Regions from separate parts of the Pseudomonas sp. CAU 1711 genome, predicted to be linked through region 1. Evidence: riboswitches for the same ligand, from Rfam matches in the RefSeq annotation. Region 1 holds a riboswitch; the other holds the start of a gene.
The links. A riboswitch is a leader RNA that binds a small molecule or an ion and turns the genes downstream of it on or off. The one in region 1 is predicted to bind cobalamin.
Positions count from the first base shown of each region.

Region 2: it holds a riboswitch for cobalamin, as region 1 does, so the genes downstream of both, AAFN46_RS01085 (energy-coupling factor ABC transporter permease) here and cobG (precorrin-3B synthase) in region 1, are expected to answer to the same signal.

Region 1 covers NZ_JBDQQT010000007.1:59,019-63,222, reverse strand. The annotation lists gene AAFN46_RS09530 (cobalt-precorrin-6A reductase) at 1-275, opposite strand, end outside; gene cbiE (precorrin-6y C5,15-methyltransferase (decarboxylating) subunit CbiE) at 272-1,474, opposite strand; cobalamin riboswitch at 1,528-1,724, shown strand; gene cobG (precorrin-3B synthase) at 1,813-3,108, shown strand; gene AAFN46_RS09515 (precorrin-8X methylmutase) at 3,105-3,731, shown strand; gene AAFN46_RS09510 (precorrin-2 C(20)-methyltransferase) at 3,728-4,204, shown strand, end outside.
Region 2 covers NZ_JBDQQT010000001.1:246,960-251,163, reverse strand. The annotation lists gene AAFN46_RS01095 (response regulator) at 1-152, shown strand, start outside; gene AAFN46_RS01090 (heme-binding protein) at 250-738, shown strand; gene AAFN46_RS01085 (energy-coupling factor ABC transporter permease) at 823-1,503, opposite strand; cobalamin riboswitch at 1,557-1,752, opposite strand; gene AAFN46_RS01080 (hypothetical protein) at 1,854-1,994, shown strand; gene AAFN46_RS01075 (MFS transporter) at 2,100-3,251, shown strand; gene amrS (AmmeMemoRadiSam system radical SAM enzyme) at 3,438-4,204, opposite strand, start outside.

The DNA.
Region 1 (4,204 bases):
CAGCAGGGCACGCCGGCCAGGTGCGCGGCGGAGGCTGCATTGGCGCTGATCTGTGCGGCGTAGGGATGGGTGACGTCCAGCAGCAGATCGAAGCCTTCGCTGCGAATGAAATCGGCCAGGCCCTCGGCACCGCCGAAACCGCCCACTCGAATCTGACAGCTCAGATCGCCGGGCACCTTGCCCAGCCCGGCCAGGCTGTACAGATGCTCGGGGCCCAGGCGGCGGGCCAGGCGCAGCGCATCGCCGACGCCGCCGAGCAGCAGCATGCGGGTCATGGTTTGTGCACGTGCAGCAGGGTGATCGGCAGGGCGCTGCGCCAGGTGTCGAAGCCGCCCAGCGCCTGTGCCTGGGCCACGGCGATGCGGGTCAGCTCGCCGCCATGCTGTTCGCGGAAGGCCACCAGCATCGCCTCGCTCTGCAGGGTCACGGCATTGGCGATCAGCCGGCCGCCGGGCTTGAGCGCTTGCCAGCATTGCTCCAGCACGCCGGGCACGGTCACGCCGCCGCCGATAAAGATGGCGTCGGGCGCTTCCAGCCCGGCCAGGGCTTCGGGCGCCTCGCCGGCCACCAGTTGCAGCTGCGGCGCGCCGAGGGCGTCGCGGTTATGCGCGATCAGCTGCTGGCGGCCCTCGTTGGCCTCGATGGCGATGGCGCGGCAGCTCGGATGGCTGCGCAGCCACTCGATGCCGATCGAGCCGCAGCCGGCGCCGACATCCCACAGCAGCTCGCCGGGGCGCGGCGCCAGGCGGGCCAGGGTGATGGCGCGCACGTCGCGCTTGGTCAACTGGCCGTCGTGGCGATAGGCCTCGTCGGGCAGGCCGACGGTCAGCGGCAGCGGCTGCACGCCGGCATCGGCGCGGCACTCGACGGCCAGCAGATTAAGTGCGGCGACTTCTTCCACATTCCAACTGGCGGCCAGGCCATCGATGCGCCGCTCCAGCGGCCCGCCGAGGTGCTCCAGCACGCTCAGGCGGCTGGCGCCGAAGCCGCGCTGGCGCAGCAGGGCGGCGAGGGCGGCGGGACTGCCGCCGTCGTTGCACAGGATCAGCAGGCGCTGGGCTTGATGTAGATGCGCAGTAATGCTGGCCAGCGGGCGCGCCACCACCGACAGCAGGGTGACCTCCTGCAGCGGCCAGCCCAGCCGCGCGGCGGCCAGGGAGTAGGAGGAGGGCGCCGGCAGCACCAGCATCTCGCGTTCACTCACCTGGCGCGCAAGGCTGGCGCCGACGCCATAGAGCATGGGGTCGCCGCTGGCCAGCACGCAGGTCGGCGTGCCGCGCCGCTGCAGCACCGGCTCCAGGGCGAAGGGGCTAGGCCAGGCCTGGCGCGGGGCGCGGATGCACGGCGGCAGCAGCTCCAGCTGGCGCGGCGCGCCGACGATGCACTCGGCCGCCAGCAGCGCGCGCCGCGCCGCCTTGCCCAGGCCGGCATAGCCGTCTTCGCCGATTCCCACCACCGTCAGCCACTGCGCCATCGGCGCCTCCTACCTGTTGTCGAGACGCATGTCGCTGCGCCGGGCAAAGCGGGCATAATAGCGCCTTCGTCGGTGCCCGGCCCCCCATGGGGCATATGCGGGCCTAAGAGGGAACACGGTACAAGCCGTGGCTGCCCCCGCAACTGTAAGCAGCGAGTCGCTCCACATCCGCGCCACTGAGTAATCGGGAAGGCCGTGGGGCGGCGAGGACCTGTCAGCCAGGAGACCTGCCGACGACGCAGTCGCGAGTGCCAACATCGGGCGGGGTGTACCGATGCCGAGGAAGCCCCCGGGCTTGCTCTGGTCCGGTCGCCGCGTCGTTTTTTGTCGGTGACCGTTTGAAACCCGCTGCCCCTGCCACCTCCGCTGCGCATCCCTCGGCTTGCCCGGGGCTGTGGCGCGTCGTACCCGCACGCGACGGCGGCATCTGCCGGGTCAAGCTGCCCGGTGGCCTGCTCAGCAGCGCCCAGGCCCGCGCCGTGGCCGAGGCCGCGCACCTGTGCGGCAACGGCGTGCTGGAGCTGACCAACCGCGGCAACCTGCAGATTCGCGGCGTGCGCGAGGCATGCCAGGACCAGCTGCTGCGGCGCCTGCTGGCCGCCGGCCTGGGCCCGCGCGACCCCGCCGCCGACGATGTGCGCAACCTGCTGCTCAGCCCAGCCGCCGGTCGCGACTCGGCCGCCCATCTCGATACCCGGCCGCTGGCCGAACGACTGCTGGCGCTGCTGCAGGACCGCCCCGAGTTCCACGGCCTGTCCGCCAAGTTCGCCCTGCAACTGGACGGCGGCGAGGCCCTGGCCATGCTCGACCACCCGCACGATATCTGGCTCAGCGCCTTGCCCGGTGGGCAGCGCCTGGCCTTCGGCCTGGCCGGCAGCCCGCGCGACGCCGCGCTGGGTGCGGTCGCGGTCGCCGACGCGGTACCACTGGTGGAGGCGCTGCTGCGCCTGTTCCTGCGACAGGCCGGCGAACATACGCGCATGCGCCAGCTGCTGGCCGAGCGGCCGCTGGCGGCATTTCTCGCCGATCTGCCCGTGGCGCTGGAGTCCGCTCCGGCGCGGCCGGCACGCCTGCGGCAGGAGGGCCCGCCGCTGGGCGTGCATGCCCAGGTCCAGGCAGGATTGGTGATGCTGCTGGCCGGCGCGCCGTTGGGGCGACTGCAGGCCGAGCAGCTGCAAGCCCTGGCCGAACTGGCCGAGGCCGAAGGCAGCGGCGAACTGCGCCTGACACCCTGGCAGGGCCTGCTGCTGCCGGATGTGCGGGCCGAGCGCCAGGCCCGGGTGGCCGAGGCCATGCAGGGCATCGGCCTGCTGCTCGATGCCCGCGCGCCGCTGGCCAGGATGCTCGCCTGCAGCGGCAGCGCCGGCTGCGCCAGGGCGGAGGCGGACACCAAGGCCGACGCCCGGCGCCTGGCCGAGCGCCTGGCGCCGGGCTGCGCCCAGGTGCATCTGAGCGGCTGCCCGCGCAGCTGCGCCGCCGCCCATGTCGCGCCCTACACCCTGCTGGCCCGGCCCGGCGGGCGCTACGACCTCTATCGACGCGAGCGGGGGCAGGCCGGGTTCGGCCGCCCGCTGGCGTCGTCCCTCGACATCGACCAAGCCGGCGACTGGCTCGCCGCAGGAACGCCCGAATGATCGATTACATCCGCGATGGTCAGGAGATCTATCGCCAGTCCTTCGCCACCATCCGCGCCGAGGCCGACCTCGGCGCGATTCCCGCCGACCTGGAGAAGCTCGCCGTGCGGCTGATCCACGCCTGCGGCATGGTCGACGTGGTGCAGGACCTGCGCTTCTCGCCCGGTGCCGGCGCCGCCGGCCGCGCGGCGTTGGCCAGCGGTGCGGCGATTCTGTGCGACGCGCGCATGGTCGCCGAGGGCATCACCCGCGCGCGCCTGCCGGCGAACAACCCGGTGATCTGCACCCTCAACGAGGCGGACGTGCCGCAGCGGGCCCGCGAGCTGGGCAACACCCGCTCGGCGGCGGCGCTGGAGCACTGGCGCGAGCACCTGGAGGGCAGCGTGGTGGTGATCGGCAACGCGCCCACCGCGCTGTTCTACCTGCTGGAGATGCTCGACGCCGGCGCGCCCAAGCCGGCGCTGATTCTCGGCATGCCGGTGGGCTTTATCGGCGCGGCGGAATCGAAAGACATGCTCGCCGCCGACAGTCGCGGCGTGCCCTATGTGATAGTGCGTGGCCGCCGCGGCGGCAGCGCCATGGCCGCCGCGGCGGTCAACGCCCTGGCCACGGAGGTGGAATGATGCGCAAGGGACGTCTGCTCGGCCTCGGCGTCGGCCCCGGCGATCCGGAGCTGATCACCCTCAAGGCTCTGCGCCTGCTGCAGTCGGCGCCGGTGGTGGGTTACTTCGTGGCCAAGGCCAAGGCCAGCAAAGGCCAGGGCGGCAACGCCTTCGGCATTATCGAGGCCCATCTCACGGACGAGCAGCGCCGGCTGCCGCTGGTCTACCCGGTGACCACCGAGAAGCTGGCGCCGCCGCTGTCCTACGAGGACGTGATCGCCGACTTCTACGACACCTGCGCCGTGCAGATCGCCGCCGAGCTGGACGCCGGCCGCGACGTGGCGGTGATCTGCGAGGGCGACCCGTTCTTCTACGGCTCCTACATGTACCTGCATGACCGCCTGGCCGAACGCTACGAAGCCGAGGTGGTGCCCGGCGTGTGCTCCATGCTCGGCTGCGCCTCGGTGCTCGGTACGCCGCTGGTGTACCGCAAC
Region 2 (4,204 bases), on a different contig from region 1:
GCATGAGCAACAAGGAGATCGCGCGCGAATTCGACCTGTCGCCGCGCACCGTGGAAACCTATCGGGCCCATGTCTTCGACAAGCTCGAGGCCGACTCGCTGGCCCAGCTCATCCGCCAGTACGCCAGCCTGCTGGACCCGTCCTCTCCGTAGCGCTACGGAGGCCAGGGCGTAGCCGACCGCATACCGCCGTCGCCCGGCGCCGAGCACACTGGCCGCTCCTCAACTCGCCGCACAGAAGGACATAGCCATGCCTCGTTACCCTCTCGCCGCACTGTTCTGCGCCCTGACTTTCACCGGCGCCGCCCAGGCCGCCGTGCTGCAGGAAAGCAACATCTCGACTGCCGACGCCCAGCGACTGGTGACTGCCACCGTCAGCGCCTGCCAGGCCAAGGGCTACAACGTGAGCGCCGCGGTGGTGGACCGCGCCGGCCTGCTGAAGGCATTCGCGCGCGCCGACAATGCCGGCCCCCACACCATCGAGTCCAGCCGCGCCAAGGCCTTCACCGCCGCGTCCACCAAGGTGGCGACCCTGACCATGATGGAAAACGCGCAGAAGAACCCGGGCGCCAGCAACCTGACCGATATCCCCGGCTTCCTCCTGCTCGGCGGTGGCGTTCCGCTCAAGGCCGGCGACAGCCTCATCGGCGCCATAGGCGTGGCCGGCGCCCCGGGTGGCCATCTGGACGCCCAGTGTGCCGATGAGGTCCTGGCGGCAAACGCCGCGCTGTTCGAGTAAGAGGCCGTCGCGCCAACCCGCCTCACGGGCCGCGTTGGCGCGACGCCGAGACAGCCGGAGCGGAACTCCGGCCGGGCGGCGGGATCAGGCCGGCTGGTGCAGGCGCACGTTGAACAGCGGGCCCTGGCTGTAGCGGGACAGGGACTTGGCGAGCGCCAGCACGCCGAGGTCGACCAGCGGCTCGAGCAGGATCACGCTCATGTAGGCCAGGCCGAAGCTGCCCACCGAGGCCAGGTTGTCGGCGCCGAAACCGTTGCCGTAGAAGGCCCAGAAGGCCACCCAGGCGACGATGCCGCCCTGGTAGGCGGTGGACAGGGCCAGCGCCTGCTTGTAGGAGGTGTCCACATAAGCGGTGCGCGCCGGGATGATGCGCCTGGCCAGCAGCTGGATGCCCCACAGCGGCAGCAGCAGGGTGGTGACGTTCATGCCGTACTGCGGCAGGTCGAACTGGGCGAAGAGCAGGCCCTGGAGCAGCAGGCCGGTGGCCAGACCGACGGCCGCGGCGCCGGCACCGAACAGCAGCAGCAGGGTCGAGCCGAGGATCAGGTGCACCTCGGAGACGCCCACCGGATGGTGCGGCAGGACCTCGAAGAAGCAGAACACCAGGGCCGTGGCGATCAGGCTGCGCAGGGCCAGGGCCAGCGCGCCGCCGTTGTCGCGCAGGCTGTCACGGGCCAGCTTGAGGCTCAGGCCAAAGGCGGCGCTGGCGGTGGCATAACTGAGCAAGAGCTTGGCGCCTTCGACGACGCCGGGTTCGATGTGCATATGGGTTCCTTTGCCGCGCCCACCGCGCGGCGATCTGGATGAGAGGGTCGGGCGCGGGGCCCCTGGGCGATGGCAGGTCTCCTGGCTCGCGGCTCGGCGCTCCGCCCGCCTTCCCGGCCTGGGGCCAGTGGCGTGTGGGCTTCGCTCGCCGCTTACAGTTGCGGGGGCAGCCAGGGCGTTGGCGACATGCGCCGCACCCTGTTCCCTTTTCATCCGCCCGCAGGCGGAACCATCGGCGGCCACCTTAGCGCTCCGGCCCGACAAAAGACAGCCCGTCCGCCGCGCGTTGACCCCGACCAGCCCCGGGCCTAGACTGCGCGGCCCCATTCCCGACCACACGCTCTACCGCCATGCTGTCGCTCGCCCACCTGCCCTGCTCCGCCCAGCCCGATCCCGAGCTGCTGGCGCGCACCCGGCCGGGCGACGCCAAGCTCAAGCGCCGGCGCAGCGTGCTGTTCGCCTTCACCTTCTCTCCTCCCCGCTGCCGCTGAGCCTTCCGCGGCCGCCTCGGCGCCGCTCCATCGCCTCGCGCGCCCGCCGCGCGGGGGCTCATCGCTATTGGCCGCGCCCGGGCCGCAAACGGGCGGGAGAGAGATATGCATCGCTGGTCATTGTTCGTCCTGATCTTCGCCGTGTCCGTGGTCGGCCTGAGCATGGGCGCCACCCTGCCGCTGGTGGCGCTGCGCCTGCACCAGACCGGCTTCGGCAGCCTGGTCATCGGCCTGATGTCCGCCCTGCCGGCGGCCGGCATGATGCTCGCCGCCCTGCTGGTGAACCGCCTGTGCCGTCAGTTCAGCGGCCGCTCGCTGTACCTGGGCTGTTTCGTCCTGTGCCTGCTCGGCCTGCTCGCCCTGCTGGCGGAGGCGCCGTCGCTGGTGCTGCTGGTCGCCGCGCGCCTGCTGCTGGGCCTGGGCATGGGCGTGCTGGTGATACTGGGCGAGAGCTGGGTCAACGAGCTGTGCAACGAAAGCAGGCGCGGTCAGGTGGTGGCGCTGTACGCGGCCTGCTTCACCGGCTGCCAGCTGGGCGGCCCGCTGCTGATCAGCCTGTTCGGCGCCGCCAGCGCCTGGCCGGTGCTGCTGGTGCTGCTGGCCAACCTGCTGGCCCTGGCGCTGGTCTGGCACAGCCTGCCGGCGCACGGGTCGGAGCCGGCCGAGCAGGCGCCACGGCGCTTCTCCCTGCTCGGCTTCGTCCGCGTGGCGCCGGCCCTGTGCCTGGGCGTGCTGTTCTTCGCCTTCTTCGATGCCGTGGTGCTGTCGCTGTTTCCGCTGTACGCCGGCGCCCACGGCTGGGCGCTGGGCGTGGCGGCGCTGATGGCCAGCGTGATCCTGGCCGGCGACATGCTGTTTCAGGTGCCGCTGGGCTGGCTGTCCGACCGCCTCGACCGGCGCGCCCTGCACCTGGCCTGCGGGGTGCTGACCCTGGCGCTGGGCCTGGCCCTGCCCTGGCTGATCGAACAGCGCACGCTGCTGTGGCCGGCGCTGGTGCTGCTCGGCGCGGCCGCCGGCGGCATCTATACCCTGGCCCTGGTGCTGATCGGCCAGCACTTCCGCGGCCCCGACCTGATCACCGCCAACGCCTGCGTCGGCCTGCTGTGGGGCGTCGGCAGCCTGCTCGGCCCGCTGCTCAGCGGCGCGCTGATGGCCAGCGGCCCGCAGGGCCTGCCGCTGGCGCTGTGCCTGGCCGCCAGCCTGTTCGTGGTGAGCGCCGCCGGCGCCCTGCGGCGCAGGGCCGCGCGCACGGCCTAGGTGGAGTGTGGCTCCCCTCTCCCCATGGGAGAGGGGCCGGAGGTGAGGGCCACGTCAGACGGCTCGGAGACGCTCCCTCACCCCAACCCTCTCCCGGAGGGAGAGGGGCTAGCACCTAGGATGGGTCGAGCCGCGCAGCGATTCCCATCGCCGTCGCATCGGGGGTTCGCCACATGGCGCCCCTGCCTAGGCGCTCAGGCGCACCGGGATGCGGCGCTGGCCGAAGGCGCCGGCGAAGGGGCGGAAGCGCCCGACCAGGCGCCGGCCGCAGGCCAAGCAGTGGCCGTCGTCGTCGAGCCGGTAGTGCAGGATGCGGTGCCAGTCGCGCACGATCAGCGCGGCGCCGCAGCCGGGGCAGAAGGTGGTGCCGCCCTCGGTGTCGTGCACGTTGCCGGTGTAGACGTGGCGCAGGCCCTGGGCCAGGCCGATGGCACGGGCGCGGCTGAGGGTCTCGGGCGGCGTCGGCGGCACGTCGAGCATCTTGAAGTCGGGATGGAAGGCGGTGAAGTGCAGCGGCACCTCCTCGCCCAGTTCGTCGCGCACCCAGCGGCACAGCGCCTCGATCTCGGCATTGCCGTCGTTGTAACCGGGGATCAGCAGGGTGGTGATCTCGGTCCACACCTGCGTCTCGTGGCACAGGTAGACCAGGGTATCCAGCACCGGCTGCAGGTGGGCGCCGCTTAAGCGGAAGTAGAACTCCTCGGTGAAGGCCTTGAGGTCGACGTTGGCCGCGTCCATCGCCGCGTAGAACTCGCGCCTGGGCTCGGCATGGATATAGCCGGCGGTCACCGCCACCGGGTGCAGGCCCAGCGCGCGGCAGGCCCGGGCGGTGTCGATGGCGTACTCGGCGAAGATCACCGGGTCGTTGTAGGTGAAGGCCACGCTGGCGCAGCCGGCCTCGACGGCGGCGCGGGCGATGCGCTCGGGGCTGGCCTGGTCCAGCAGGCTGTCCA